4 regions of the Corynebacterium nuruki S6-4 genome follow, and region 2 is predicted to be linked to each of the others. Evidence: predicted binding sites of a transcription regulator. Region 2 holds the regulator's gene; each other region holds the start of a gene.
What was found. Region 2 encodes LexA, which represses DNA repair genes until DNA is damaged. Its sites were predicted from a motif close to CGAACANNTGTTCG; they were not measured.
Positions count from the first base shown of each region.

Region 1: a site for LexA is predicted at 4,882-4,895, ahead of FSW06_RS14160 (CoA transferase subunit A). Genes of this name have one in related genera too.
Region 3: a site for LexA is predicted at 5,015-5,028, ahead of FSW06_RS02620 (HNH endonuclease signature motif containing protein). Genes of this name have one in related genera too.
Region 4: a site for LexA is predicted at 4,693-4,706, ahead of FSW06_RS14910 (HNH endonuclease signature motif containing protein). Genes of this name have one in related genera too.

Region 1 is NZ_CP042429.1:3,124,849-3,132,645, forward strand. Features, by position in the region: gene FSW06_RS14135 (acyl-CoA dehydrogenase family protein) at 1-458, shown strand, start outside; gene FSW06_RS14140 (MaoC family dehydratase) at 455-955, shown strand; gene FSW06_RS14145 (HpcH/HpaI aldolase/citrate lyase family protein) at 952-1,857, shown strand; gene FSW06_RS14150 (AMP-binding protein) at 1,854-3,563, shown strand; gene FSW06_RS14155 (PucR family transcriptional regulator) at 3,586-4,749, shown strand; gene FSW06_RS14160 (CoA transferase subunit A) at 4,919-5,692, shown strand; gene FSW06_RS14165 (CoA transferase subunit B) at 5,689-6,324, shown strand; gene FSW06_RS14170 (acetyl-CoA C-acetyltransferase) at 6,461-7,663, shown strand; gene FSW06_RS15005 (hypothetical protein) at 7,685-7,797, opposite strand, start outside.
Region 2 is NZ_CP042429.1:453,905-461,701, forward strand. Features, by position in the region: gene FSW06_RS02020 (uracil-xanthine permease family protein) at 1-104, shown strand, start outside; gene FSW06_RS02025 (HPr family phosphocarrier protein) at 146-412, opposite strand; gene FSW06_RS02030 (DeoR/GlpR family DNA-binding transcription regulator) at 533-1,312, opposite strand; gene ptsP (phosphoenolpyruvate--protein phosphotransferase) at 1,488-3,221, shown strand; gene lexA (transcriptional repressor LexA) at 3,597-4,373, opposite strand; gene FSW06_RS02045 (LysM peptidoglycan-binding domain-containing protein) at 4,669-5,271, shown strand; gene nrdR (transcriptional regulator NrdR) at 5,357-5,875, shown strand; gene hrpA (ATP-dependent RNA helicase HrpA) at 5,908-7,797, opposite strand, start outside.
Region 3 is NZ_CP042429.1:576,235-584,031, reverse strand. Features, by position in the region: gene FSW06_RS02635 (tetratricopeptide repeat protein) at 1-1,209, shown strand, start outside; gene FSW06_RS02630 (exosome complex component) at 1,214-2,518, opposite strand; gene FSW06_RS02625 (hypothetical protein) at 2,575-3,363, shown strand; gene FSW06_RS02620 (HNH endonuclease signature motif containing protein) at 3,413-4,924, opposite strand; gene ribD (bifunctional diaminohydroxyphosphoribosylaminopyrimidine deaminase/5-amino-6-(5-phosphoribosylamino)uracil reductase RibD) at 5,231-6,250, opposite strand; gene rpe (ribulose-phosphate 3-epimerase) at 6,301-6,978, opposite strand; gene FSW06_RS02605 (mycothiol transferase) at 7,001-7,516, opposite strand; gene FSW06_RS02600 (RsmB/NOP family class I SAM-dependent RNA methyltransferase) at 7,551-7,797, opposite strand, start outside.
Region 4 is NZ_CP042429.1:699,874-707,670, forward strand. Features, by position in the region: gene FSW06_RS03175 (PH domain-containing protein) at 1-253, opposite strand, end outside; gene ribH (6,7-dimethyl-8-ribityllumazine synthase) at 313-795, opposite strand; gene FSW06_RS03185 (bifunctional 3,4-dihydroxy-2-butanone-4-phosphate synthase/GTP cyclohydrolase II) at 805-2,052, opposite strand; gene FSW06_RS03190 (riboflavin synthase) at 2,049-2,702, opposite strand; gene FSW06_RS14910 (HNH endonuclease signature motif containing protein) at 2,896-4,614, opposite strand; gene FSW06_RS03200 (BCCT family transporter) at 5,043-6,902, shown strand; gene FSW06_RS03205 (2-dehydropantoate 2-reductase) at 6,889-7,797, opposite strand, start outside.

The sequences.
Region 1 (7,797 bases), 500 kb from region 2:
GCGGTTTCGCCCAGTTCCTCTCCATCCTCGCCGAGGGCCGCATCGCCGTCGCCGCCCTGGCCACCGGAGCCGCCCAGGGCTGCGTGGACGAGGCGACGGAGTACGCGAAGCAGCGCACCTCCTTCGGCCGGCCGATCGCGGAATACCAGGGCGTGTCCTTCAAGATCGCCCGGATGCAGGCCCGCGCCTGGACCGCCCGGCAGGCCTGGCGGGCCGCGGCGCAGAAGATGCTCACCGGCGCGGACTTCGGCACCGAGGCCGCCATCGCCAAGATGGTCGCCGGGGACGCCGCCATGGACAACGCCCGGGACGCCACCCAGGTCTTCGGCGGTGCCGGCTTCATGAACGAGACCCGCGTCGCCCGCCACTACCGGGACTCGAAGATCCTCGAGATCGGCGAGGGCACCACCGAGGTGCAGCTCATGCTCATCGCCCGCTCCCTGGGACTGGAGGGATGACCGTGACCGCACCGGAGAAGACCGTCGAACAGCGCGGCCTGTGGCTCGAAGAGTTCGAGGAAGGCACCACCTACCTCCACCGTCCCGGCCGCACCGTCACCGAGGCGGACAACACCCTGTTCACCACCCAGACGATGAACACCCAGCCGCTGCACCTGGACGCCGCCTGGGCCGCGACCCAGCCCGGTTTCCGTGGCGAGCGCCTGGTGAACTCGATGTTCACCCTGTCCACCGTGGTCGGCCTGTCGGTCAACCAGCTCACCCTCGGCACCATCGTCGCGAACCTCGGCTTCAGCGAGATCACCTTCCCCGCCCCGATGTTCCACGGCGACACGCTCTACGCGGAGACGACGTGCCTGTCGAAGCGGGTCTCGAGGTCCCGGCCGAACCAGGGCATCGTCGAACTGCGCCACACCGGCCGCAACCAGGACGGCGAGATCGTGTGCACCGCCGTCCGCTCCACCCTGGTGCAGTGCCGGCCGAAGGAGGACGCATGACCGGGCACTGGACACCACCGGGCCCCGCCCTGCTCTTCGCGCCGGCCGACCGTCCGGAGCGGTTCGCCAAGGCCGCCGACCGTTCGGACGCGGTCATCCTCGATCTGGAGGACGGCTGCCGCGCGGAGAACCGGGCCGCCGCCCGCAGGGACATCGTCGCCGCGGGGGAGCACCTCGACCCCGCGCGCACCATCGTGCGGATCAACCCGCCCGGCACCCCGGACTTCGCCGACGATGTCGCCGCCGTCGCCGCCAGCCGCTTCACCACGGTGATGCTGCCGAAGGCGGAGGGTGCCGCCACGGTGGACGCCCTCGCCGCCGCCCACCCGGCCGCCGCGGCATGGCGGGTCATCGCCCTGGTCGAGACCCCCCGGGGCGTCCTCGACCTCGGATCGCTGGTCGACCACCCGCAGGTGGACGCCCTGTTCTGGGGTGCCGAAGACCTCACTGCGGCGCTGGGCGGCACCGCCTCGCGGTACAGCGGGGACGAGGTCCCGACCCCCGGCGGCGGCGCCTCCGGCCACCCCGGCGGCTACCGCGAGGTGCCCCGGCTGACCCGGTCGCTGGTGCTGCTGCATGCGGCGGCTGCCGGGAAGGCTGCACTGGACTCGATCCACGCCGACACCGCTGACCGTGCCGGGGCGTCCGCCGAAGCGGTGGACGCCGCGGCGAGCGGTTTCGCCGCCACAGTCGCCATCCACCCCGGACTCGTCCCGGTGATCCGGGACGCCTACCGGCCCGACCCCGACCGGCTCGCGTGGGCGCGCCGGGTCGTCGCCGGCGCCGCGGAGAACTCCGGGGCCTTCGCCGTCGACGGCGAGATGATCGACGCCCCGCTGCGCCGGCAGGCCGAACTGATTCTCTCCCGAACCTCTGACAACACAGGAGCTGACCGATCATGACCTCCACACTGCGTCCCGTGGTCCGGGACATCACGCTCACCGACCCCACCGACCTCGATCCGGGCGTCTCCCACCTGGTCGGCCCGACCGACACCACCCTGCTCACCGAGACCATCGGGCAGAACCTGGCCCGCACTGTCGCCGCCTTCCCGGACAATGACGCCCTCATCGACCTCTACGGCGACATCCACCTGACCTACCAGGAGTTCCACCGCAAGGTCCTGCGCCTGGCGTCCGGTCTGCACAACGCCGGCTACCGCAAGGGCGACCGGATCGGAGTGTGGTCGCCGAACCGGTGGGAGTGGATGGTGCTGCAGTTCGCCACCGCGGAGATCGGCGCGATCCTGGTCTGCATCAACCCCACCTACCGCACCCGGGAACTGACGTACGCGGTGAACCAGTCGGGCATCCGGGCCCTGTTCTCCGCCGGCCGGTTCAAGGACTCGAACTACCGGGCGATGATCGGCGCGGTGGAGCACACCTTCGACCGTCCCTACCGCGAGACCGTCTTCTTCGGCTCCGAGCGGTGGGAGGAGCTCGCCAACAGTGCGATCCTCGACCTCAACCCGGTGCGCGAGTCCCTCGACCCGCACGATCCGATCAACATCCAGTACACCTCGGGGACCACCGGGATGGCCAAGGGCGCGACCCTGACCCACCACAACGTGCTCAACAACGGCTTCATGATCGGGGAGCGGCTGGACTACACCGACGCCGACCGGGTGGTCGTCCCGGTGCCGTTCTTCCACTGCTTCGGCATGGTCATCGGCATCCTCGCCGCCGTGACGCACGGGGCGGCGACGATCATCCCCGGACCGGTCTTCAACGCGGAGAACACCCTGGAGGCCGCCCACCACGGCCAGGCCACCAGCCTGCTGGGCGTCCCGACGATGTTCATGGCCGAACTCCAGCTGCTCGACCACCTCGAGGAGAAGGGCAAGAAGCTGGACCTGTCCCGGCTGCGCACCGGGGTGATGGCCGGGACCTCGTGCCCGACGAAGACCATGCGGGAGATCATCGACATCCTCGGCATCTCCGAGATCGGCATCTGCTACGGCATGACCGAGACCTCCCCGGTCAACCACCAGACCATGCCGGATGACCCGGTGACCAAGCGGGTGGAGACCGTCGGCCGGGTCGGGCCGCACATCGAGGTGAAGATCGTCGACCGCGACGGCGACGCGGTCGCCCGCGGCGTCCAGGGTGAGCTGCTGGTCCGCGGCTACTCGGTGATGCAGGGCTACTGGGACATGCCGGAGAAGACCGCCGAGGCGGTGGACGCCGACGGGTGGATGCACACCGGCGACCTCGGCCAGATGGACGACGACGGCTACGTGCAGATCACCGGCCGGATCAAGGACATGGTCATCCGCGGCGGCGAGAACATCTACCCCCGCGAGGTCGAGGAGTTCCTCTACGAGCATCCGGACGTCGCCGATGTGCAGGTGATCGGGGTGCCCGACGAGAAGTACGGGGAGGAGCTCATGGCCTGGATCATCCTGTCCGACGAGGCACGGGAGGCCGGCCGCACCCTCACCGCCGGGGACGTCCGCGGGTTCTGCGACGGGAAACTCGCCCGCTTCAAGGTCCCGAAGTACGTGCATGTCACCGACAGTTTCCCGATGACCATCTCCGGTAAGGTCCGTAAGGTCGAGATGCGGGAGAAGGCCATCGGGATCCTCGGGATGTACCCGATGGACCGCTGACTACAGGGACCAGGAAGGCGCGGTGGACGCGACGGTGGACGAGGGCAGGTGGCGGGAACTGTTCGCCCGGCTGGAGGACGAGGTCGGGGACATGTCCCTCGAGACCGCCGACGAGATCCTGGCGGCCATCCCCGGCTACGACGGCGCCGCACGGGAGAACATCGTCAGCACCGCCCACCAGAACCTGTCCATGAGCACCCGGGTCATCGCCCGCGGCAGCGAACCCACCGCCGAGGATGTCCGCCATGCCGGACAGACCGCGCTGGAACGTATCGGGGAGGGGGTGCCGCTCGGCAGTCTGCTGAGCGGTTTCCGGCTGAGTATGCGCCGGATCCAACGCCGCCTGCTCACCCTCGCCCCGGAGTACGGGATCCCCGCCGACCGGCTGCTGGACTGGTCGACGCTGCTGTGGACACTCGGTGACGTGTTCTCCACCTGCGTGACCGCGGTCTACCGTGACCACGAGATCGCGCGGACCGTGGCGGATTCGACGCGCCGGGCGGAGTGGGTCAGCCGGCTGGTCACCGGTGACCTCACGGAGGCGGAGATCCTGCGGGGGGCCGCGCTCTACCGGATCCCCACCGGCACGCCGGTGCGTCTGCTGGTGGCTCCGTCAGCACCGGACGCCGGCCCCGGGGCGGACACCACCCTGCACCGCTGGGCCGGGGCGGCGGGCGCCCGGCTGCTGACCACGGTGCAGGCGCGGACGGTCACCGGGATCCTCGTCGGGGACGTGGACGCCGCGTCCCTGCCGTCGGACATGACGGTGGCACTGGGCCGGCCTGCGGTGCTCACCGACCTGCACCGGACGTTCGTCGCGGTGGACCGGGTCCTGCGCGCCGCGGTGGAGCTGGGGCTGTCGGGGGTCGTCGACGAGGAGACACTGTCCTGGCGGATGGCCGTCACCGCGAGCCCGGAGACCACCGACCTGCTGGTGCGCCGCTACCTGGACCCGCTGCGTGAGGCCCGCGCCTTCGGTGACGAGCTGGTGGACTCGGTGCGGGCATACCTCGACAACCGGCTGAACGTCCGGGCGGCGGCCGCGTGCATCCCGGTGCACGTCAACACGTTGCGCTACCGGCTCCACCGGTTCGAGGAACTCACCGACTGCGACCTGGGGGAGGTGGACACCCTGGTCGAGGTGGCCTGGGTGATGGCGGCGACGGGGGCCGGTCGGCCGGACTGACCGGATTTGTGCGGGAACACAATATCGGCCGGAACCTGTTGTCGCGCACAACGTGGTGTGCGCCACATCCGGGGCGGATAATCGGTGTCAACGGCTCCGGTACATGCTGCCCACGCGGTGCACGGACCGGAACGAACAACTGTCCCCGACCCGGAAAAGTGGTGGAATCATGGCGAACACCCGGAAACTCACGGCTGCCGCGGAGGCCGTGGCCGACATCCCCGACGGCGCGACGCTCGCCGTCGGCGGATTCGGGGTGTGCGGTATCCCGCAGGTCCTGCTCTCGGAACTGTCGCGCCGCGACAGCGGGAACTTCGAGGCCGTCTCGAACAACGCCGGCCTCGACGGCCGCGGTCTCGGCCTGCTGCTGGCCACCCGGCAGCTGCGCCGTATCGTCGCCAGCTATGTCGGCGAGAACAAGGAGTTCGCCCGGCAGTACCTCGAGGGTGAACTCGAGGTGGAACTCACCCCGCAGGGCACCCTGGCCGAGCGGCTGCGGGCCGGCGGGTCCGGGATCGGTGCGTTCTACACCGCCGCCGGCGTCGGGACCCCGGTCGCCGACGGCGGCATGGTGTGGAAGTACGGCGCCGACGGGTCCGAGGATCCCGCCGACGGCGCGGTGCTCTCACCGGCCAAGGAGACCCGCGACATCGCGGGCCGCACGCAGGTTCTCGAGTACGCCATCACCGCGGACATCGCCCTGGTCCGTGCCGAGGTGGCGGACACCGCCGGCAACCTCCGGTTCCATGAGACCGCCCGCAACTTCAACCCGCTGGCCGCGATGTCCGGCCGGATCTGCATTGTCGAGGCGGAGAAGGTGGTGCCGGTCGGCGACCTCGCCCCCGATGACATCCATCTGCCGGGGATCTACGTCCACCGGATCGTGGAACTGACGGCGGAGCAGGCGGCGGACAAGACGATCGAGAAGGAGACCACCCGATGAGCTGGAACCGACAGGAGATGGCGGCGCGTGCGGCACAGGAACTGCGCGACGGCCAGTACGTCAACCTGGGGATCGGACTGCCGACCCTGGTGCCCAACTACGTCCCTGACGGGGTGGACGTCACCCTCCAGTCGGAGAACGGGATGCTCGGCATCGGTCCCTACCCCGAGGCTGGCCACGCGGACCCGGACCTGATCAACGCGGGCAAGGAGACGGTCACCGCGATGCCGGGGACCTCCTACTTCGATTCGGCGCTCAGCTTCGGGATGATCCGGGGCGGCAAGATCGACCTGGCCATCCTCGGCGGCATGGAGGTCAACGAGCAGGGTGACCTCGCCAACTGGATCGTGCCCGGCAAGATGGTCAAGGGCATGGGCGGGGCGATGGACCTCGTCGTCGGCGCGCGTCGCGTGGTGGTGCTCATGGAGCACTGCACGAAGGACGGGCGTCCGAAGATCGTCCCGGAGATCGCCCTGCCGCTCACCGGCGCCGGGGTCGTCGACCGGATCATCACCGATCTGTGTGTCCTCGACCGGACGCCGCAGGGGTTCGCCCTCGTCGAACTTGCACCGGGGGTGAGCGTCGAGGAGGTCCGGGCGGCGACGGGGGTGGCGGTGATCACAGAAAAATGATTGTCCGGTTAATGTGAGGCGACCGGCCCGAATCGGCCACCCTTCGCTCGAATATGTCTCATAATAGAAGAGTTTTGCAGAGTGGACCGGGACCGTGCGCTCGTCCGGTCCCCGACGAAAGGTACGACGAACCGCTATGACCAGTCAGAACCCCACCCCCTCGCCGGACGACATCGTCATCGTCGGTGCGGCCCGCACCGCCCAGGGCAGGATGCTCGGCGCCCTCGCCGCGAAGTCCGCCGTCGACCTCGGCGGGACAGTCATCGCCGGCGCGCTCGAGCGGGCCGGGGTCGATGCCAGCGCCGTGGACTACGTGTACATGGGCCAGGTCGTGCAGGCTGGTGCCGGCCAGAACCCCGCCAAGCAGTCCGCGGTCGCGGCCGGACTGCCGGTGTCCACCCCGGCATCCACCGTCAACAAGGTCTGCCTGTCCGGGCTCGACGCGGTGATCAACGCCTCCCGCATGCTGCGCTCCGGGGACGCCGACGTTGTCGTCGCCGGTGGGCAGGAGTCCATGACGAATGCACCGCACCTGGCCGCCGGCGTGCGGGCCGGGGCGAAGTTCGGGTCGCTGGCGCTGCAGGATTCCCTGGAGCGCGACGGACTGACCGATCCGGTGCACGGGACGGCGATGGGCGTGGAGACCGAGGGCGGAAACACCGACCGGGGCATCACCCGTGAACAGCAGGACCGGGTCGCCGCACTGTCCCACCAGCGCGCCGAGGCGGCGATCGCCGACGGCACCTTCGCCGCTGAGATCGTGCCGGTGGAGGTGAAGACCCGGAAGGGGACGGTCACCGTCGACACTGACGAGGGCGTGCGTGCCGGGACGACCGAGGATTCGCTGGCGGGCCTGCGCCCGGCCTTCGCCACCGACGGGACGATCACGGCGGCCTCGGCCTCCCAGATCTCCGACGGTGCCGCGGCGGTGGTGCTGACCACGCGGAAGTACGCGGAGGACAATGGTCTGACGGTCCTCGCGGCGGTCGGTGCCGCCGGTGAGACGGCGGGCCCGGACACGCTGCTGCACTCGCAGCCGGCGCAGGCGGTCACCGCCGCGCTGACGAAGGCCGGCTGGGAGGCCGCGGACCTGGACTTCCTGGAGATCAACGAGGCCTTCGCCGCCGTGGTGGTGCAGTCGCTGAAGGACCTGGACTACCCGCTGGAGCAGACCAACATCCACGGTGGCGGTATTTCGCTGGGGCACCCCATCGGTGCCTCGGGTGCCCGGCTGGTGGTCGCGGCCGCCTACGAGCTGGACCGGCGGGGGAGCGGCCGCGCCGCGGTCTCGCTGTGCGGCGGTGGCGGGCAGGGTGACGCTCTGCTGCTCTGGCGCTGACCGCGCTGTTACCCCGGGCAGCTAGCTGGAGAGCGGGACGCCGTTGGCGTCCCGCTTGAAGCCTTCGGAACCCGCGAGGATCATGATGAACTCGATGAACGCCCAGAGTTCGACGGCCAGGATGATGAAGACGC
Region 2 (7,797 bases):
CGCTGCTGAAGTGGATCTACGAGCATGTCGGGGAGGGGCGCGAACCCCTGGTCCGGACCTACCTCACACCGCACATGACCCGGGACGGGGTCCGGGAGAAGTAGCTGTCCCGCCCGGACGCCCGCCCGGCGTCCAGTTCGTCGTGTTATTCGTCGTCGAGGTTCTTCTCGACGAGGGCGGCGATGGCCTCGACGGCGTCCGCGTTGTCGGAGCTGACGGTCACCTGGTCACCGTGCTCGGCACCCAGGGCCATGATCATCAGCGAGGAGGAGGCGTCCGACGGCTCCTCGTCGTCGCCGACGAGGGCGAGCAGGATCTCGTCGTCATAGGCGGCCGCAGCCTCGGAGATGACGGTCGCGGGGCGGGCGTGGAGGCCGACGGTGGAACCGACGGTGACGGTCTTCGAAGCCATGGCAGAAATCCTTTTCGTGGGGGAGTCCGTCGCGGAGCCGGACGGTCCGGGGATCCGGCGACGGGTGGTCGGGTCTGACGGCCCCAGCGTAGCGGAGCGGCGTCCGGTCGTGCACCGGCCTCAGTTACCGAGGACGGCGATGCCGGCGTCCCGGAACGAATCCAGGTAGCGGTCGGGGGCACCGTCGTCGGTGACGATGACGTCGACCTCGTCGACGGTGGCGAAGCTCACCAGGTAGTCCCGCCCGAATTTCGTCGAGTCGCACATCGCCACGACCATCGCCGCATTGGCGATCATGGCCCGCTTCACCGCGGCCTCCTGGGCGTCCGTCGTGGACAGGCCGTGTTCCAGTGACAGGGCGTTGGTGCCGATGAAGGCGACCTCGGCATGCTGCACGGCGAGGGCGCGCAACGTCGTGTCACCGATGACCGCCTGGGTGTTGGGGCGGATCCTGCCGCCGAGCAGCTCGACCTTCTCGATGCCGGCGGCGCCGAGCCGGACGGCGATCGGGAGGCAGTTGGTGAGGAACGAGACCTCCGGGCTGACCCGCGAGGGATCCTCGGCGATGGCGTCGGCGAGCATGGCGGTCGTCGAGCCGGCGTCGAGGAAGACGAGGCCGGCGTCCGGCAGCAGTCCGACGGCGGCGCGGCCGATGCTGATCTTCGCCGCCGTGGACGTCGAACTCCGGACGTCGAGGGGGGTCTGGCGCGTCTGGTAGTCGTTGCTGGGGACGGCCCCGCCGTGGACCCGGTGCAGGGCACCGTCGTCGTCGAGGACGGTGAGGTCCCGGCGGATGGTCTCCGGGGTGACGTTGAAACGCTCCGCGAGTTCGACGACGGTGACCCGGCCGTTCACGGCGGTGAGTGAGGCGATCTGCCGGCGACGTTCTTCAGAATTCACACCCCTCATCCTATGGGGTGGGGGTGGTCAAGGGTGGGGGATGAGGGGGTGAGGGCACCCGCCGGGTGGGGGTAGTGTGGGGCGCGATAACGAACCGCGCGACACTCTGTCGTCCCTGTCACCAGGGGTGGGACGCCCCACCCCGGGGCAGCGGCGCAGATTTCTGGAGGCCACTGTGACCACGTCAGATCCCGTCCACGATGCTGATTCCGCCACTGAAGAGGTCGGTGTGCCGGCGCTGCTGAGGGGCAAGCCGGTGGTCCCGGGGGCGGTCACTGCCCCGGTGACCTGGGTGACCGCCCGGCCGGCGCTGCCCGGACCGGACGCGACGGTGCCCGAGGACCGGCGGGACGCCGAATTCGCCGCCTTCACCGCCGCCGTGGACGCCGTCGCGGACCGGCTGTCCGGGCGCGCGGAGACCGTGGACGGGCACGCCCGGCAGGTCCTCGAGGCGACGGTGGCCATCGCCCGCGACCGTGCCTGGGCGAAGAAGGTGAAGAAGTCGGTCGCCGGGGGACAGGCCGCCGACTATGCGGTCCGGCAGGCCACCGACGACTTCGTCGCCATGTTCGTCAAGGCGGGCGGGGTGATGGCGGACCGGGTGACCGACCTGCGGGACGTGCGGGACCGGGTGATCGCCGAACTGCACGGTGAGCCGGAGCCGGGCGTCCCGGTGGTCGACGCCCCGCATGTGCTGTTCGCCGACGATCTCGCACCGGCGGACACCGCCACCCTCGACCCGTCCCTGATCGTGGCGGTCGTCACCGAGAAGGGCGGGGCGACGAGCCACACCGCCATCATCGCCCGACAGCTCAACATCCCGTGCGTGGTCGCGGTCGGCGCGGATCTGCGGGCCATCCCGGCGGACACCCCCGTACTCGTCGACGCGTCGGCCGGCACGGTGGAGACCGGTGTGCCGGCGGATGAGGCACAGCGCCGGGTCGCCGAGGCGGCGGACCGGGCGGCGCGGATCAGCAGCTGGACCGGTCCCTGTGCGACCGCTGACGGTCACCGGGTTCAGTTGCTGGCGAATGTGCAGGACGGCGCGACGGCACGGCAGGCCGCCGCCTCCGTGGCGGAGGGGGTCGGCCTGTTCCGCACCGAGCTGTGCTTCCTCAGTGAGACGAGTGAACCCTCGGTGGAGGACCAGGCGGCGCGGTATGCGGAGGTGTTCGCCGCGTTCCCGGAGGGGAAGGTGGTGGTCCGCACCCTCGACGCCGGGTCGGACAAGCCGGTGCCGTTCGTCAACGCCGAGGACGAGGAGAACCCGGCCCTCGGTGTCCGTGGACTGCGGATCGCCCGGGGGAATCAGGAGCTGCTGGAACGTCAGTTGGACGGTATCGCTCTGGCCCTGTCGCAGACGGAGCGCCGTGGCCCGGACGCGCAGGCGTGGGTGATGGCACCGATGGTGGCGACGGTGCATGAGGCGGCGTGGTTCGCCGAGCTGTGCCATGCCCGGGGGCTCACCGCCGGCGCGATGATCGAGGTGCCGGCGGCGGCGCTGCTGGCGGAGAAGATGATGCGCCACCTGGATTTCGTCTCGATCGGGACCAATGACCTGACCCAGTACACGATGGCGGCGGACCGGCTGTCGGCGTCGCTGGCCTATCTCACGGATCCGTGGCAGCCGGCTGTGCTGCGGCTGGTGCACACCACCTGCCGGGCGGGTTCCGCGGCGAAGACCGCGGTGGGCGTGTGCGGCGAGGCTGCCGCGGACCCGCTGCTGGCCTGTGTACTCACCGGTCTCGGGGTGACGTCCCTGTCGGCGGCGACGCCCGCACTCGCAGCGGTCGGTACCCAGCTCGGTGAGGTCGATTTCGTCACATGCCGCGACATGGCCGCCGCCGCACTCGACGCCGACGGCGCGGAGGAGGCCCGGATCGCGGCCGCCGCGGTCATCGGTCTCTAGCTTCCGCCCGCTGGGTCCCTGTGGCCCCCGGTACTGCTGGGCCCGGTACTTCCGTGGCCTTGTGATCCTGCGACCCTGCGCTCCTGCGCTCGACCCGCACGTCCAGGGGCGGTTGCGGACGTCGCCGGTGTCGGTTTTGAGAACCCAGGGGTCGGTCGCATCCTGGCCCGGTCGGGTTCGCGAGCCCAGGTGCTGTCCTGGGGCAGGAAACTCGACCCGTCGGTTCGTTCCGCGGACATGAACCTGTCGGTTCGTTCCGCGGACATCGGGTTCGAAGCCGGGATCAGGGTCGGGCTCAGGGTCGGGCCCGGGGGTCCTTTCCCGCGTCATCCCGGTGGTCGCGACCGGGTGCCACGACATCCCCGGGACGGCCACCTAGATCTTGCGGAGCACGGCGACGACCCGGCCGAGGATCTCGGCGTCGTCGCCGCGGATCGGCTCGTACAGTGCATTGTGGGGGATGAGCCAGGCGTGGCCGGCGTCCCGCTGGAACTCCTTGACCGTGGCTTCGCCGTCGATCATGGCGGCCACGAACTCGCCGAGCTCGGCGGTGTTCTGGGACCGGACCACCACCCAGTCACCGTTGTAGATGCCGGCATCCTGCATGGAGTTGCCGACGACCTGGAGGAGGAAGAGCTCGCCACCGCCGACGAGCTCCTGCGGCAGGGGGAAGTGGGCCTCGACATGCTCCTCGGCGAGGATCGGGGCGCCGGCGGCGATCTGGCCGACGACGGGGACGTAGGCCGGGGTCGGCATTGAGTCGTCGACGGCCGCGGCGGACATCGGTTTACGGCCCGGTCGGGGAGCGGACGAGATGTCCTCCGGACTGCCGTCGAAGGACCGGATGTCCACGGCACGGGGCTTGTTGTCCTCACGACGGAGGTAGCCCTTCCGCTCAAGTTCCTTGAGGTGGTAGGAGACCGAGGAGGTCGAGTTCAGGCCGACCGCGTCGCAGATCTCGCGGATGCTGGGCGGGTAGCCGCTGAACCGGATCGCGTCCTTGATGACCTCGAGGATCCGTCGCTGCCGGTCGGAGAGCTTCTCCCGCCCCTGCGGATCGTCGTGGGTCCCCTTGGCGGACAGTGACCCCTTCGGCCTGCCCCGCTTGCGTCCGCCCGTGGGTGTCCCCGTCGGCTGCTGTGTGTCTGCCATGATCCCTCACTCCTGGACTGGGTCAATCTGTGGCCCGTCGCCGCCGGCGCCGGGTAGTCCCCTCTGACCCTACAGGACGGCGAGCGGTTTTCCCACCAAGATGTTCGAAATATTCCCGCGGGCTGTGGACAGTCTCGAACGGGTGTGCTACCTTCGCGTTCGACGGCGTCATTTCGAACAGAGGTTCCATGTTCGATGGCCGCTGACGGTCCGGTGTCCGGTGCCGGTGGTCTGATGACCGGCATCGGCGCTGCACCGTCAGTGCGGACGCACCGAGCAGAAGGAGATTGCCACCATGGCTGCACCAGTTGTCTATCCGGTCCGGTTGACCGACTACCGTGACCGCCCCGTGACCCCGTCGGCCCGGATCCACGGCACCGGCCGGGTGCGGCGGTACCGGGATGCGGACACCGGTACGGGGAGTTCGAACACCGCGGGATGCGGTGAGGCGGTCCGTCCGACCCCCGCGGCGCGGGCCCGGCTCCGGATGCGGACCACCCGGCAGGAACGCCCGTTCGACGTCGGGGGACGGGCCGTCGCACTGCGCCGGCGGATCTGGTCCGTCGCACAGTCGCCCGGCGGCGTGCTGCTGTCCTTCGCCACCGCGCTCCTGCTCGCGTGCGGGGTGCCGGTCCTCACCGGGTCCCTGGACGGGGATGCCGGACAGGGGCCGGAACCGGCGGTCGCCGCGGCGACGGTGGACGACGGGACAGCCCCCGGCGGGCCCGGCACACCGCACTATGTCCGGGTCGCGGAGGGGCAGAGCCTCTACGACATCGCCCGCTCACAGGCGCCGGACATCGCGGTCGGGGAGGCGATGGCCGCTCTCTCCGACCTCAATGATCTGGGGGACCGGGACCCGCGTCCGGGCACGTTACTGTCCGTCCCGCAGTGGTGACCGGCACGGAAGTGCGGCCCTGCGGGCACGGACGGCTAGGATGGTGGCGTTTCTGACCGCCACCCGATTTTCAAGGACGTCGCCCATGCTGTGCCCCTCCTGCCGTTCCGAGCAGTCGCGGGTGGTCGATTCCCGCACCGTGGACTCAGGGTCGGCGATCCGCCGCCGGCGTGAGTGCACCCGGTGCGGCACCCGGTTCACGACCATGGAGCGGTCGGTGCTGCTGGTGACCAAGCGCAACGGGGTCACCGAGGAGTTCAACCGGGACAAGCTCATCCGGGGTGTCGGCCGGGCATGTCAGGGGCTCGGGGTCTCCGGGGACGAGCTGAAGGTGCTCGCCCATGAGGTGGAGCAGTCGGTCCGCGCGACCCACGGCTCGCAGGTCGCCGCCAACGAGATCGGGCTCGCGATCCTCGACCCGCTGCGTCGGCTCAACGAGGTCGCCTATCTGCGCTTCGCCTCGGTCTACAAGTCCTTCCGTTCCGCCGACGATTTCGAGGAGGAGATCCGGTCACTGCGCGCCCTCCGGACCGGTGGGCCCGGACAGCCGGGGGACGGGACCGCCGCGGCGGGCGGGACGGCGGGCGACCGGCCCGTCAGCTGAGACCGGGGAGTCGACGCACCCGCCGCCCCGCGTCAGTGGATCTTCGCCAGTGCCTTGTGCACCCGCTGCACGCTCGCCGTGCGGGCGGTACCGAGGTGCTGGGCGAACAGCGAGACGCGCAGTTCCTCCACCAGCCACTCGACATCCTTGAGCTGCGGTGAGGCCGCCCGCGCCGACGGCAGGCGGTCGCGGGTCGCCTTGACGGCCTCGATGCAGCCGTTGACCTGGTCGGCGAGCTCGGCCTCCTTGTCGGGGTCCTGCTCCAGCAGGGTCAGCCGTTCCTGCATCGCCGCGACATAGCGGGGCACATGGCGCAGATGCGCCACACCGTTGCGGGCGATGCGGTGCGGGCCGAGGAAGAAGTCGAGCTGCCGGGACATGTCGTCGATGGACTCGCCGGACCACCCCTTCAGCTCTTCGCGCATGTCCGCGACGGCGAGGACGGCCGGGGCGACCGCCACCACCGTCTGACGGACGAGACCGGGGCCACGGTCGCGGGCGGCGGCGACCGCGTCGGCGCACCGTTCCGGGTCCCGCACGACCGGTCCGTACTCCTGCAGCAGCTGCCGGCAGGCGAGGACCCGGCAGTCGTCGACGACCGCCTCAGGACCACCGGACGGGTAGTTGTCCAGGGCCACCCGCTGGCGCAGCGGCAGTCCCTTCACCATCTGTTTCGTCGACACGGTGCAGTCCGCGAGCATGAGATCGAGGACGGCGGTGAACTGCTGTCCGGCTGCCGCGCGTTCGGTCGGGTACGCACGCAGGACGACCGACCCCTTCTCCACGACGAGAGCGGGATACGTGTCGACCGGCTGGCCGTCGACGAAGGTCTGGACCGACTCGGGGATCGTACCGATGCCGTCAGCGGTCCAGCTGTCCTCACGGGCGAGGATACCGGCGGCACTGCCGGCGCTCCCCGCGCCGCCGGAGCCGCCTGAACTGTCCCGGCCGGCCCGGTCCCCGGAACCCCGGCGCTTCCGTTTCCGGCCCGGGGTGTGGACCGCGGCATCGGTGGGTGCGGGCGCATTTCCCCGGGCCGCGGCGGCGGCGATGGACTGGGTGATCTCCCCGGCGAGCTCCCGCTGCAGGTCGGCGAGATCACGGCTGCGCGCGACGGTGTTGCCGCGCCGGTCCACCGCGGCGAAGATCATCCGCAGGTGGTCGGGGACCCGGGACCAGTCGAAGTCGGAGGCGCTGATCCCGGAGCCGCCGAGTGACCGGAGTGCATCGGCGAGCGCCTCGTCGACGGCCCCGTCGAAGGGGGTCATGCGCTGCAGTGCCGCACGGGCGAACTCACCGGCCGGGACGACGGTGGTGCGCAGCGGTTTGGGCAGCGTGCGGATCAGCGCGACGCAGAGCTCCTCACGCATGCCCGCGACGAGCCAGCGGGTGTCGGTGTCATCGACACTGGCCAGCAGCGGCAGGGGGATGCGCATCGTGATGCCGTCATCGGGGTCCCCGGGCCGGAAGACGTATGTCAGGTCGAACTCCATCGAGCCCTGCCGCCAGGTGTCCGGGAACTCCCGGGCCTGCGCGGCCTGGTCGTCGGAACTGATGAGGGCGTCCTCGGTGAAATCCAGGAGCGTCGGATCACTGCGGCGGGCCTTCTTCCACCACGAATCGAAGTGCCGGGCGGAGACGACCGAGTCGGGGATCCGTCGGTCGTAGAACTCGTAGAGGATGTCGTCGTCGACGACGATGTCGCGCCGGCGGGCCTTCTCCTCCAGCAGGGTGGTCTCCTCGAGCATCTCGCGGTTGTGCCGGAAGAACGCGTGGTTGGTCCGCCAGTCGCCTTCGACGAGGGCACTGCGGATGAACATCTCCCTGGCTTCGGCGGGCTGGACCCGGGCCAGCGGGACCGTCCGGTCGGGGATAACCGGCAGTCCGAGCATGAGGACCTTCTGGTGCACCATCGCCGCGCC
Region 3 (7,797 bases), 120 kb from region 2:
GAACTCATCGCCCGGCTGCGGACGGCGGGCACCCTCGCCGCGCACGGCCTGGCAGCGGTGAACTGGTTCAGCATCCGGCTGTCCCTCGGCGAACTCGCCGATCCGCCCGCCGCGTACACCGCGCTGCGCGAGGAACTGACCTGGCCGACGACCGTGGCACTCGACATCCTCTTCGCCCAGGCCGCCGCCCGCGCCGGTGCCGAGGACGGTTTCCCGGTGGTCGACCGGCTGCTCGCCGACCTGATTCACCTGGGGATGCGCGAGGTCACTGCCCGGGTCGCCCAGGGCAGCGTGGATGCCCTGATCCGCTCGGGGCGGCGTCCGGAAGCGGTGGAACGGGCGCGGCTGGCGGTGCGGGAACTCGCCGCGGCCGGCTACCCCACCCGGGAGGCCGAACTGGCCCACGGCGAGGCACTGAACTACGCCGGCCGGTACGACGAGTGCCGCGAGGTGCTCGAACCGCTGCTCGTCCCCCGGCTGCAGCAGCGTGACGGGGAGTTCAGCGGCGCAGAGCTGGACGCCGCCCTGGCCCTCGGGCTGGCGCTGTCCACCCGCCCGGCGACCGCCGAACCGGCGGGCTGGGTACTGCTGCAGGTCCGGGACATCGCCCTGGACCAGGGTGAGGTCGGGTTGGCGGTCGCCGCGGTCAACGACTTCGCCGACCTGGCCGCCCGCACCGGGGACCATGCGGCGGTCGTCGACCAGTTGACCGCCACGCTGCCGGCGGCGATGACCCTGTCCGATGACCGGCAGGCCGAACTGCGGCTGCGCGACCGGGTGGCGGTGGCGCAGGCCGAGGCCGGGGACCCGGCCGCACTCGACACCCTGCAGGAGAACCTCGACCGGGCCCTCACCGTCAGTGACCAGGTGTACGTCCGCGAATCCTTCAACCGGGTGCTGTACACCTTCGGCCGGTTGGCGGAGGCGCTCGACGGCTGCCGGGAGATCGCCGCGGTCATGGTCGACCGCGGCGACCCGGACAATGCCGCCGCCCAGTTCAACCAGGGTGCCCGGTACGCGGTGTGGTCGGAGGACCTGCCGGCGGCGGTCGGGATGCTGGAACAGGCCGTCGCGGTGCCCGGGGTGGACCCCGGTGCGACGGCGACGTACTGCTCCACCCTGGCGGGCCTCCACGACGACCTCGGGCAGCCGGCGGAGGCCGCACGGTGGCGGGCGGAGGCCGAGCGCTACGCCGGGCTCACCGGCTAGCCGGCTAGCCGACCGGACGCAGCCAGGCCCCGGCGGCATCGTAGATCCCCGTCGCCGTGGGATCGTCGCTGATCTTCACGGTGACCTCCGCCCCGTCACCCCACAGATCCCGGTAGGTCAGGGAGACGTAGTCCCGGCCGTAGTCACCGGGGGCGTACCCGCCCCGGGTGCGGGCATCCAGCACCGCCCGGTCGAGCCCGGCGATGTCGAGATCACGGTAGAGCAGGCCCGTCGGTACATCGTCCCCGCCGGCGGACTCGACCCGCTGCCGGACGAACGTGCCCGGCGTCCAGTTGAGGTAGGCCCACCGGCCGCCCGACAGGTCGACCTGCGCCGAGTAGTCCGGGTACGGCGGGTTGCCGTCGACGGTGAACCCGGTCACCACGGTCGTATCGGGATCCTGCCCGGCGGCCTGCAGGGCGGACGCCCCGAGGCGGTGGTTGGCGCCGATGTCGTCCCGCCCGGCGATCACCGCGGGTTGCGAGCCGTCGCCCATCGCCTCGAAACTGAAGCTCGGGATGTTCTGATCGGCCAGCGGGTCGAGGCCGACGGTGATGACCGCTTCGCCCGAGTCCGCGACGACGTGCTCCCGGCCGGGGGTGTCGACGACGATGTCCCCGTCGGCCTTCCCGACCTCCAGGTCGATGACCGACAGCTTGTCGGCCACCGGCCGGGAGGACTCGAGCACGGCGTCCGCGGTCGCGTCGAGGTCCGCGGTGACCACGGCGGCGTCGAAGATGTTCTGCCGGTTCGAGGCGATGATCCCCGGCGACGGATCGTTCCACCCCCGGCCGCCCATGTTGTACATGTCGAAGGTGGCGCCGCGCTCATCGAGGTAGGTCACCCACACCTGGTTACCCTGGATGCGGACATCGTCGAGCCGCTGTGTGGAGCCGGGCGAGGCGTTTTCGACGGCGTGGAGCGTGTCCTCCCAGAGTTCCTGGAAACGGTGCTCCCCCGCCGCGGTCTCCCCGGCGGCGACGGGGTCCCCCGGGCTGCCGGTGCCGGTGCCGGCGACATCGTCGGTCAGGGTGCGGAACATCGGGACGAAGGACAGCAGGATGCCGCCGACGACGACGCCCACCACGGCCGCGGTGATGACGCCGGAGCGGGTGGATCCGGCACCGGGATGCTGCCCGGCGGCGTGCAGCAGCCACGGCAGTGCGGCGAGTTCGACGGCGGCGAGGGTGAAGCCGATGACCTGCCACGACCCGGCGGGGGCCGCGGGCGCGAGCATGGCGAGGATGACCGCGGTGACCGTGAAAAAGGCGGGCAGGGCCGGGGGAACTCCTCGTGAGCTGCTGTGCACCCCGTCAGTGTATGCCACGTCACAGCCGTGGCGCCGGTCACGGTACTCTTACCCTCATGACCGACCAGCGGGTCACCCGCCGCAGCCCCGTCCCCGCCGCCGTCACCAGCGTGGCGGTGGTCGCGGTCGTCGCTGTCATGGCCGCCCTGTCCGTCGGTGAGACGGTGCCGTGGGCCGTCACCGGGATACTCGGCGGGGTGCTGGTCGCCGCGCTGGTCGCGTGGACTGCGGCGCGGGAGATCGGGAAGCCCGAATCCGCGCCGGCCCCGCACCGGATGCATCCTGCGGCGACCGGCGCACAGGCCGCGGAAACACCGGCCGAGCGGGCGAGGGCGTTGTGGGCCGACGCCACCGACCGCCATGACCGGGTTCTCACCGAGTACAGCGAATGGGAACTGGACCCCCGGATGCTGCTGTCGTATCCGGCACTGTGGAACTACGCGCTGCCGGAGACGCAGGAGTTCTTCACCGCGATGGAGCGCTGCAGCCGGTTGCGCACCGGCGATATCCCGGGTGGGCCGAAGAACCCGCATCCCGGGGCCGTCGAGGACTATGACGCGGCGACCAGGCGCCTGCTGGCGGCCTGGCGCGTCGCGGAGCAGAACGCGCGCCGCACCGGCCACGACAGGCTCAGCGCCCCGCTGGCGAAGGACGCCGACCGTGCCCTCAAACTGCTCAGCCATGCCGACGGCGCCGCCACGGAGGCCGAGGAGGCCTCCTACCTGTCGCAGGCCTCGACACTGCTGCACCGGCTCACCGAACGCGGGGTGATCCCGCCGCGGACGAAGGCGGAGTCCGCGCTGGAGGTGCGCAGGGCCCGGGCGCTGGAGGCAGGGCACGGCTGATCGCCGGCACAGCGGCCGGTGGTTCTGCCGGGGGGTAGGTCACAGCCGGTCAGGCCGCCTGCGACGGGGACACCGGTCCGGACGCCACGGTCGTCACCGCCACTTCCGCCGGTCCCTTCCATGCGAGGGTGACGCCGTTGTCCGGGGTGCAGACCTGCCAGACCTTCTTCGTCTTCAACGCATGGTGGGTCCGGCACAGGCAGGCGCAGTTGGAGATGTCCGTCGGTCCGTGACTGGTCGGGTCGGTGAACGGCGAGTTGACGATGTGGTCGAGTTCGCACCGGTCGGCCGGGACCTGACAGCCGGGGAACCGGCACCGGACATCCCGGCCGATGACCGCCGCCCGTTGCCGGGTGGTGAACCGGTAGCAGGAGGTGTCCCTGATCTCGTCGAGGGCGGGAAGCTTCCGGACCAGGTCGGCTGTCTCGGCCAGTGCGGCCGTGGTCGCCGGGGAGACCCAGCCGGTGCCGATGATGTACCCGGCACGGCCGGTGGGGCCGGTGGGTGCCGTGGGTGCCGTGGTGGCCGTGGGGCCTGCCGGGTCGTTGCCGGTGGGCTCATGATCAGGCTCGGGGCCGGGCCCGGGGCCGCCGTTGTCCGGCCGGGGCTCGGGACCGCCTGCCGGGGTGTAGACGTTGACGGTGACCTTCAGCTGGCTCCGACGGCCACCGAGGATACCGAGCACGGCCTCACCCCGGCACCGGGCCATCCCCGGAGGGGGCAGCGGCTCGGCCCTGGTCGGCATCGACTCCTCATCGGCAACGCTGGCATCGTCACCGTCGGCATCGGCGGCATCGGCGGCATCGCCGTCACTGCCGGCACGCCGGGCGAGGACCTCGGTGACGGTCTGCCGGGCCGCCGCCATCTCGGGAGAGTCCTCCTCCCGGTCTTCCCCGGTGGCGTCCTGCCCGGTCAGGTCGTCCCGCCGTGCCTCCTGTTCGGCGATCAGTTCCTTGCGGACGGCCAGCGCCGCATCGCTGACGGTCTCCCACAGGCCGGCGGCCACCATCGGGTCCCCGCACTCCAGGATCAGTCGGGTGTCCTTCTTCCTCAGCTCCACGGACCTGGCCTCGGTGGCCTCGGTCTCGGCGACGGGGATCTCGGCCACGTGGACGAGCGTCGCATCGGTGACGTCGGAGACCGCCGGGATCCCGACACTGTGGCCCGGGTCCGCGACCCAGTCGAGGACCGCCTCGGCGACCTGCGTGTCGACTTCGGCAGGCATCTCCCGGCCCGCCCGGGCGAGAGCACGGGCATGCCGGTTGATCCTGTTCCAGATCGCCTCGAGGTGTTCCACGGAATAGCGCGTATCGGCGACCATAGTGTCGAACAGTGCCGGCATCCGCACCGCGAGGTCCGCGGCATGGGCGTACATCCGGCACTCGCGGGGGCCGCGACGGCGGACCGCCTGCGCCACGGAGAGCTGTGCATCAGACGGGACGGTCGTGAGGAAACTGACGAGGTGCAGTTCGGCACGGTTGACCGGCCCGGCGAGTTCCGCCGACAGCGCGTTGTAGGATATTCCGCCGTCGTCGGGCCCGGTGGGCGGTGTGGTGGTCATGGTCCCCTCCTGTCTGTGACACCGGTTGTTCCCGGTTGTTCCCCGGTGTGGTGCACTGTCCTCGAGGATACCCGGATTCGAACAGGAAACAATACATATGTTCGATTCTGGTGGAGTTCACCGGAGGTTCTCACGTCCCGTGGGAAACTGCCCGTGGAGGCGACGGAAAAGCGTCCTGTCCCGCCACGTTCCCGGCGTGTCGCGGACCACGAATCTGACGGCACCGGCACCGCACCCGGACAGCTGAGAAACTGACAGGCCGGAACCGGTCACAAACAGGCCACAGCACCGACCACAGCGCCGACCTCAGGACCGACCGCGCACCGCCACACTGACCACATCCCCGCCCAGCGCCGCCACCGAACGCAACGTGAACCGCCGGATCCCCGCCATCGTCGTCGACGCGTGCGGCCCGGGCGCCACCACGGGGATACCGGCACCGAGCAGTGCCGGGGCGGTGTAGGCGTCCACCGCGTCCACCAGATCGGCCGCGATGAAGGAGGCGGCGACATGCGGTCCCCCTTCGACGAGCAGATCCACCACTCCCCTGCCCCACAGGTCCGCCAGCACCTCCGGCAGCCCCTCATCCCGGTACCGCAGCGCGGGGAGCACCGCGGCACCGGCCGGCACATCGGTCCGGCCGACGACGACCCGCACCGGCTGATGGTCGTAGAGCCCGCCGTCGGGACGCCGTGCCGTCAGCCGCGGATCATCGGCCCGCACCGTCCCGGCGCCCACGAGGATGGCGTCCCGCCGCGACCGGTCGAGATGGACACGCGCCCGGGCGGCCTCCCCGGTGATCCACTGCGACGTCCCGTCGGTCGCCGCGGCGAAGCCGTCGAGGGTGCCCGCGTACTTCAGCGTGACGTGCGGCCGACCGAGCCGCTGGGCCGCCAACCACGGTTCGACACTGAACTGCGGAACCCCGGCCAGAGCGGTGGACGCCGTCACCAGCGGACCCGTCACCGCCACCCCGGCCCGGCGCAGCCGGTCCCCGCCACCGCCGGCGGCGGCACCCGGGTCGGCGAAGACATAGACGACCTCGGCGATCCCGGCGGCGAGCAACGCCTCACTGCACGGCCCGGTGCGTCCGGTGTGGTTGCAGGGCTCCAGGGTGACCACCGCCGTGCCACCCCGCGCCCGCTCCCCCGCCGCGGCCAGGGCATTGACCTCGGCATGCGGGCCACCGACCGGACTGGTCGCCCCGACACCGACGGTCTCCCCGGCGGCATCGAGAATCACGGCACCGACCGGCGGGTTGGGACTGGTGGTGCCGCGGACCGCCTGGCCGGCGGCGTCCGCCCGGGCGACAGCCTCACGCAGCACAGCGGGCAGTGCTGCAGTCAGTGCCGAGACCCCTGCTGGTTCCGCCACAGCTACCGGTAGTCCCCGGCCGCGGCGGCAGCCGTACGGATCTCCTCGATACGCCCGGCCGGATCCTCCTTACCGAAGACCGCGGACCCGGCGACGAAGACATCCACCCCGGCCGCCGCGGCGGGTGCGGCGGTCTCCGGGGTGATGCCGCCGTCGATCTCCACGACCGTGGTCAGCCCCTCCTCGTCGATCCGGGCACGCAGGGCACGGACCTTGTCGAGGACCTCCGGCATGAACGACTGCCCGCCGAAGCCCGGCTCCACGCTCATGACGAGGACCGTGTCGAAGGCGGCGAGTTCGTCGAGCAGCGGCTCCACCGGCGTCCCCGGCTTCACCGACACCCCCGCCCGGGTCCCCGCGGCACGCAGCGTGGCGGCCAGCGCCACCGCGGCATCGACGTCGGCGACCGCCTCGAGGTGGAAAGTCACGTTGCCGAACGCGGCGTAGTCCGGGGCCCAGCGGGCCGGATCCTCGATCATGAGGTGGACGTCGAGGAAGGTGTCCGTCACCGACCGGACCGCTTCGGCGACCGGCAGACCGAAGCTGAGGTTCGGCACGAAGTGGGCGTCCATGACGTCGATGTGCAGCCAGTCGGCGCGCGGGACCCGGGCGATCTCGTCGGCGAGGTGGGCGAAGTCCGCGGAAAGGATGGACGGGGCGATCAGGGGCTGTCGGCTCATGGGGACCATCGTAACGCGGCGGTCAGCGGGCCCGGTCAGCCCGGTCAGCGCGTTCGGCCAGGACGACGTCCCGGCACACCTCCAGGTGGCCGAGATGCTGCGCCATCTCCCGGAGCATGTGGTTGAGCACCCACTCCGGGGTGACGAACGCGGCGTCCGGCCGGGACGTGCCCTTCGCCGACCGGTTCCGGACGCCCTCGGTCATCGCCACCGCCGCCCACTCCGGCAGCCGGTCCCGGATCTCGGCGACCAGGGCACCGGCCTCCTGCACCGTGCCGGTCGCGCGGAACTCCGCGGCACGGTCCCGCTCCCGGTCCTCGCCGGCGATGAACGACCCGCCCCAGAACACCGCCATACCGTGGACATGGGCGACGAGGGCGAAGGCACTGTTGACGGTCCCCGGCACCGGGGTGGCGTTGACCGTGTCATCGTCGAAGGTCGCCAGGGCCGCGCCGTACCCGTCGAGGATCTCGGCGGCGACGTCGAGGAACGCGTCGACGACGGCACGCTGGGCGGGACCGGTCGTGGGAGTGTCCATGTCTGACCAGTGAACCATGTCCGGCGGCCGGACGCTACGCCGGGACCCGCAGCACCGCGAAGAACATCGCGTCGGTCCCGTGCCGGTGCGGCCACAGCTGCACGAACGGCGCCGAATCCAGCGACTCCTCCGGTGCGGCCCCGTCGAACTCCGGGAACAGTGCCGTGGCGTCCTCGATCACCGCACCGGTCTCCGCCGCGATGGAGCGGACCACCCCGCTGGTCTCCGCCGGGTGCGGCGAACAGGTCGAGTAGACGACGATCCCGCCGGGGCGGGTGACC
Region 4 (7,797 bases), 250 kb from region 2:
GGCGGCGCAGCAGGAGGCAGGCCGCCGAGATCAGCAGTCCGAGGCCGATGAAGGAGACCTGGTCCACACCCGTGACGGTGGCGCCGGTGTCCCCCACCCCGGACACGACCGCCATGAAGATGTGCACGACCATGACGACGGCGATGAGGATCCACGCGAGTTTCCGCATCCAGGGGGAGGTGACCACCAGCTGCCAGTCCTCGCCGGTGGTGCTGGTCGCCTGGGTGTTCTTCACTGTCTCAGCCGCGCTCACGGCACCCCACGTTACCCCGGTGCCACGACCGTGCCTAACCGGTGCCCGACCGGTCCCCGTCACCCCCGCGCGGCGATGTCCCGCAGCACGAGGACGGAGTGCAGGGCGGCGCGGGCGGCGTCCGCCCCCTTGTCCTCCACCGCACCGTCGACGCCGGAGCGGTCGACGGCCTGCTGGTGGTTCTCCACCGTCAGGACGCCGTTGCCGACCGGCTTTCCCGCGTCAAGGGCGACCCGGGTCAGACCGTCGGTGACCGACCGGCAGACATAGTCGAAGTGGGCGGTGTCGCCCCGGATGACGCAACCGTTGGCGACGACGGCGTCCCGCGTCTTCAGTGCCTCGGCGGCGACGACGGGCAGCTCGACGGCCCCGGCTACCCGCCAGTCGTCGACCTGCACGCCGAGTTCCCGCAGGGCGGCGACGGCGTGGTCGTGCAACCGGTCGGTGATCTCCGCGTTCCAGGCTGCGGAGATGACGGCCATGCGCAGGCCCTCCCCGGCGCCGGGGCGCAGCGTGATCTGGGCGAGTCCTTCAGCGGACATGACGGCTTCCTAACTGCTCAGGGAATCGAGCTGGTGGCCCATCCGGTCACGCTTGGTGCGCAGATAGGCCTCGTTCTCGGGGTTGGCGGGCAGCTCGATGGGCACCCGGCGGGCCACGGAGATACCGTGACGCTCCAGGTCGAGCCGCTTGGCGGGGTTGTTGGACAGCAGCGCGACGGAGGTCACGCCGAGATCGCGGAGGATCTGGGCGGCGGCACTGTACTCACGGGCGTCGGCGGGCAGCCCCTGGGCCGTGTTCGCGTCGACGGTGTCCAGCCCCTCGTCCTGCAGGTTGTAGGCGCGCAGTTTCGGCACCAGGCCGATGCCGCGGCCCTCCTGGCCACGCAGGTAGATCAGCACGCCGCGACCGGCCTCACTGATGCGGTCGAGGGCGGCGTCCAGCTGTTCGCCGCAGTCGCAGCGCAGCGAGCCGAAGATGTCACCGGTGATGCACTCGGAGTGGATGCGCACCGGCACATCCTCACCGCCGTCGGACGCCGGGTCCCCGGCCACCAGGGCGAGGTGCTCCACACGGTCGACGGTGCCGGTGTAGGCCACGACGCGGAAGTTGCCGTGGCGGGTGGGCAGCCGCGACTCGACGGTGCGGGTGACCACCGGGGTGTTCACCCGGCGCCACTCGGCGAGCTGCTCGATGGAGATGAGCGACAGGCCGTGCTCGTCGCAGAACCGGCGCAGTTCCGGCAGCCGGGCCATGCCGGTCGGGTCCTCGTGGGAGACGACCTCGCACAGCACACCGGCCGGCCGGAGGCCCGCGGCACGGGCCAGGTCGACGGACGCCTCGGTGTGGCCGACGCGTTCGAGCACTCCGCCGTCCTTCGCCCGCAGCGGCACGACGTGCCCCGGCCGGTGGAAGGTCGCGCGGGTGGAGTTCGGGTCGGCGAGTTTGCGGACCGTGTTGGCGCGGTCGGTGGCGCTGATGCCGGTGGTGATGTCGTCGGCGGCGTCCACGGTGACGGTGTAGGCGGTGCCCCGGACGTCCTCACTTCGGGCGACCATCGGGGGCAGGCCGAGCCGGTCGGCGTCCTCGGCGGTGAGGGTGGCGCAGATGTAGCCGGAGGAGTGCTGCACGGTGAAGGCGACGAGCTCCGGGGTCGCCTTCTCGGCGGCGAAGATGATGTCGCCCTCGTTCTCCCGGTCCTCGTCATCGACGACGACCACGGCCTTGCCGGCGGCAATGTCGGCGATCGCGTCCTCGACGGGGTCGAGCAGACTGGTGCGCTGTTCGGATTCGCTCACTTGGTGGTTCCTTCCGGGGCTGCGGCGGTGTCGGTGTCGGCGGCGGCGGCGAGCCGTTCGATGTACTTGGCGAGGACGTCACATTCGATGTTGACGCGGTCACCGACGGCCAGGTCACCCAGGACGGTCTCGGCGAGGGTGACGGGGATCAGGGAGACCTCGAACCACGGGTCGGTGACCGGGCCGACTTCGGCGACGGTCAGGGACGTACCGTTGACCGCGATGCTGCCCTTCTTGGCGACGTAGCGGGCGAGTCCGGGATCGCCGAGCCGGAACCGGAGCACGTCCCACTCGCTGCCCGGGGTCCGGGACTCCAGGGTCGCGGTTCCGTCGACGTGTCCCTGGACGATGTGTCCGCCGAGACGACCGCCGGCAGCGGTGGCGCGTTCGAGATTCACCCGGTCGCCGACGGTGAGATCACCGATGGCGGTGTAGTCGAGGGTGACCTGCATGCAGTCCGCCCAGAAGCCGGGATTGTCACCGGATTTCTCGAACTCGGTGACGGTCAGACAGACGCCGTTGACGGCGATGGAGGCGCCGTGTGTGACGTCGGCGAGGACATCGTGGCAGGTGATGCGGAGACGTTGGGCGTCGGCCGTGCGTTCCACGGCGGCGACGGTCCCGGTCTCCTCGACGATTCCGGTGAACATGACTGATCAGTTTAAGCCACGGTTGCGTGGATCACGCCTCCAGGGTTCTGGAGGAGGCGAAGTGGACGGGCGGCGGGCCCCGGCTCCGGTACGGCGACCCGTCCGCGGTTTTCGGGCGTGGGTGTGTCCCGGTCGTCCGGGGTGGTGTTTCCGGACGCCGGGTCGGCTTCGCTCAGGTAGTGACGGCCGTGGTTCAGGCTGCCTGTGCCGGCCCGCCGGGATCGGTTCCGGAGGCACAGTCGACAACCAACGGGCCCGACGCCACGGTGGTGGCGGTGACCCCTGCGGGGCCGGCCCAGTGCAGGGTGATCCCGTCGTCGGGGGTGTGTACTTTCCAGAGTTTCTTCGTCTTCAACTGGTGGTGGGTCCGGCACAGGCATGCGCAGTTGCGGATGCTCGTCGGCCCGTCACTGTCCGGGTCGGTGAACGGTGAGTTGATGATGTGGTCGAGTTCGCACCGGTCGGCCGGCACCCGGCAGCCGGGGAACCGGCAGCGGGCGTCCCGGCCGACCGCGGTGGCCCGGTGCAGGGTGGTGAACCGGTAGCAGCCGGTGTCGGTGAGATCCTCGATGTCGGGCAGGTCGCGGACCAGGTCGGCGGTGTTGATCAGGGTGGCGGTGGTGGCCGGGGACACCCAGCCGGTGCCGATGACGAACCCCGGACCACAGGCGGGGCCGGTGGGGCCGGTGGGGCCGGTCGGGCCGGTCGGACCGGCCTGCGGGGCAGTGCCTGGAGAACCCGGACCCGTCCCCGGGGCAGCCGGGCCGGCGGCAGGACTGCCGTTGTCGCCACCGTCGCCGTTGTCCGGGCCAGTGGGTCCGTCGGGGCCACCGGTGGAACCGTCGGGTCCGTCGGTTTTCGGCGTGTACACGTTGACGACGACCTTCAACTGGTCACGGTGACCACCCAGAATCTTCAGCATCGCCTCACCCCGGCACCGGATCATCCCCGGCGCCGGCAACGGATCCGCCAACGTCGCCACCGGCTCCTCCTCCGGCACACCGGTGTCGGCAGGGTTGTCGGCGGGGTCGCCGGCCGGGTTGCCGGCCGGGTTGATGATGCCGTCGACGATCCGACGGGCCGCCACCAACTCCGCCGACTCCTCCGACTCAGCCGACTCCGGCCCAGTTTCTCCGGCCGCACGCGCCTGCTGCGCCCGGAGGGTCTCCTGCTCAACCAGGAGCTCCTTACGCACCTCCAGCGCCGCAGCGGACAACGGTTCCCACAGTCCGTCGGCGACCGACCGGTCCCCGCACTCCAGAGTGAACCGGGTACCCCGCCGCGTCAGCCCCACCGTCTTTCGCTCAGTCTCCTCGGTGTCGGCGACCGGCACCGGTGCGACGTCGGTGAGGATCCCGTCGGTGGCGTCGCCGAGAGCCGGCACCGACCACACCGTCCCGTCCGGGGTGATCTGCATACCGATCCTCGAGGCGACCGCCTCGTCGACGGTGGCGGGCAGCTGCTGCCCGGCGGCGGCGAGGGCGCGGGCGTGCCGGTTGATGCGGGTCCAGATGATCTCGAGGTGTTCGACACTGTAGCGGGAGTCGGTGCGCATACGGTCGAACAGGGCCGGCATCCGCACCGCCAGATCCGCGGCGTGGGCGTAGCAGACGGCTTCGCGGTGGCCGCGGCGGCGGACGGCCTGGGCGGCCGACAGGCGGGCGTCGGCGCCAACGGTGGTGAGGAAGGCGACGAGGGTGAGTTCGGCGGTGTTCACCGGCCCGGCCAACTTCTGCGACAGACTGTTGTAGGTCTCTCCGCTGGTCGGTTCAGTACCGTGCGGGATATGCCGACCACCGCGGGGATGGTCCCCGCCGTCGAGCCGGCTGGTCCTGCCGCTCTCGCCGCCGCGCTTGTCGCTGCTGTTGCCGTGGTTGCCGTGGTTGTCGTCGGTGGGTGGTGTGGTGGTCATGGTCCCCTCCCGGTGGTCCCCGCCTGACCTCTCCTGATGTGCTCTACGTCACACAGTACCCCACCCACCGGACAGAGTCAACCACCTGTTCGAAATAATGTGGAACGCCTGTTCGTCGGACTGCATCCCGGCGTCCGACCGCGCTACTCCCCCGCCCGAACACCCGGAATGCCGCACAGGCAGGCCCACGGGCAGCGCTGTCCCATGCGCCACCCGGCGCGACATCGGGCAAGGGGAAATTGTGTTCACCCCCGCACCCCACCATAATGACCGCCATGCCTGCTTCCAGTGACAGCACGGACACCAGCGACAATCCCGGTCATCCCGGCAATCCTGACGACGACAACCCTCCCAGTCCCGGCGCCACCCAGCGACAGGGCTTCCTGGACCAGACCCGGTCCACCACCGTCGGTATCTACCCCGACGACATGCACCCCGGCCTCGTGCCCGGCATCAGCGTCGACGAACTACGCACCAGATTCGGCCTCGACAAGGTCGTCTTCGGCATCACCGCCGCGCTCATCGTGGCCTTCATTCTCTGGGGCGTCATCGCCCCGGACTCCGTCGGGGACACCTCCTCCACCATGTTCTCCTGGGCGATGGAGAACACCGGCTGGCTCCTCAACATCGTCATGATCCTCGGTCTCGTGATCATGATCTACCTGGCCTTCTCCCGCTTCGGGAACATCAATCTCGGCAAGGACGGCGAGAGTCCCGAATTCTCCCGGTTCTCGTGGATCGCCATGATGTTCGGTGCCGGCATCGGCGTCGGCATCTTCTTCTTCGGCCCCTCCGAACCCCTCTGGCACTACCTCTCCCCGCCCCCGCACACCGTGGACCCCGAGACCCCCGAATCACTCCACCAGGCCCTCGCCCAGTCCCACTTCCACTGGGGCCTGGCCGCCTGGGCCCTCTACGCCCTGGTCGGCGGCGCCCTCGCCTACAGCATCTACCGGCGCGGCCGCGTCTCCCTGATGAGCTCGGTCTTCCGCAGCCTGTTCGGCGACCGGCACACCGACGGGGTCGCCGGACGCCTCGTCGACATGATGGCCATCATCGCCACCCTCTTCGGCACCGCCGCGACCCTCGGCCTCTCCGCCATCCAGATCGGCGAAGGCGTGAAGATCGTCTCGGGCGCCTCCGACGTCACCAACACCGTCCTCATCCTCATCATGGCGGTCCTGACGGTCTGCTTCATCATCAGCGCGGTCTCCGGGGTCTCCCGGGGCATCCGTTACCTGTCGAACCTCAACATCACCCTCACCCTCGGTCTCGTCCTCTTCGTCTTCATCACCGGGCCGACACTGTTCCTGCTCAACCTCATCCCCTCCGGCATCGCCTCCTACGCCGACAACCTCATCGACATGATGGGCCGGTCGCTGTCGTGGGGCCAGGACACACTCGATTTCCAGGCGCAGTGGACCGCCTTCTACTGGGCATGGTGGATCGCCTGGACGCCCTTCGTCGGCATGTTCATCGCCCGGATCTCCCGCGGCCGCACCCTCCGCGAGTTCGCGGTCGTCACCACCCTGGTGCCGACGTTCATCCTCATCCTCGCCTTCACCGTCTTCGGCGGCACCGCGATCGCCTTCCACCGTGACGGCAAGGCCGGCTTCGACGGGTCCGGCACCTCCGAACAGACCCTGTTCAGCATGTTCGACCACCTGCCGCTCAGTGGCGTCATCCCGTTCATCGTGATCTTCGTGCTGGCGGTGTTCTTCATCACCTCGGCGGACTCCGCCTCCGTGGTGATGGGCACCCTGTCGTCGAAGGGCGACCCCGCCCCGCGGAAAATCATCGTCGTCTTCTGGGGTCTGTGCATGATGGGGATCGCCGTGGTCATGCTGCTGGCCGGCGGCGAGGACGCCCTGTCCGGGCTCCAGAACCTCACCATCCTCATCGCGATCCCGTTCTCCGTGGTGCTCATCGGCCTGGTGGTCGCCTTCCTCCGGGACCTCGCCACCGACCCGGCGGCGATCCGCCGCGCCTACGCGGAGAACGCCATCCACAATGCGGTGGTCAAGGGGCTCGAGGAGCACGGCGACGAGTTCGAGATCACCGTCGGCCGCGCCGAGGAGGGCCACGGTGCCGGCGCCGACTTCGACTCGACCGCCAGTGAGGTCACCGACTGGTACCGGCGGACCGACGAGGACGGCAACGAGGTCGACTACGACTACACCTCCGGCGAGTGGGGCGACGGCTGGTCCCCCGACGACGCCCGCCGCGACGACATCGGGGACGAGGACGCCGACGGCGACCCCGCCACCCCCGGTCTCAACCGCGAGTGAGCTGAAGTTCCAGCAGTCCCCCGACGAGGTCGAGCAGCGGAGTCGGCACACCGTGCTCCGCGCCGACCCGACGGACCGCACCGAGCTGGGAGTCCAGTTCCCCGGCGATTCCGGCGGCGATGTCCCGCTGCATCGAACTGGTGGCGTCCGCCGGCTGCGCGTCGACGAAGGCCACCGTGCGGTCGACCGCGTCGGAGGCCAGGGCGACACCCGAGCCCCGCGCCGCGGCGTCCGCCTCGGTGATCATGCCCACCAGGCTCGACCGCAGTGTGGTGCGCAGTACCCCGACGGGGCGGTCGGCGACGGCGCCGAGTGCGCCGAAGCAGGTGACGAACATCGCCTTCTCCCAGATGTCGCACCACAGGTCGTCGCGGACGATCCCCTCGATGCCCGCGTCGGTGAGGGCCTCGGCGAACCGGCCGAGCGCGGCGTCCTCCGTGCTGCCGCTCCCCTCCCACCGGCCGACGGTGTAGGTGGCCAGCGGCGGGTGGAACCGCACCGTCGCCGGGCCGGTGTGGATGAAGTAGCCGCGCACCACGCCGGGCCAGGTGCGCCCGGTGCCGACCGCGTCGGCGACGAGCCGGTGCGCCTCCACCGAGTTCTGGGTGGTCGCGATGACGGGATCGCCGGGGATGCCGGAGACCATCGCCGCAATCTGCGCCCGGCGGTCCGCCAGGGTCTCGCCGGTGGCCTTGACCGCGAGCAGCACCACGTCCAGCGGGTCACCGTCGGCGGTGACCAGGTCCGCCGGTGCTGCCGCAGCGGTCACCGGCTGGTGCCGGGTCTCCCCGTCGACCTGCACCGTCAGGCCGGTGTCGCGGATCCGGTCGAGTGCGGCGCCGCGCGCCAGGACGGTGACCTCATGGCCGGCGGCCGCCAGCCGGGAGCCGAAGAA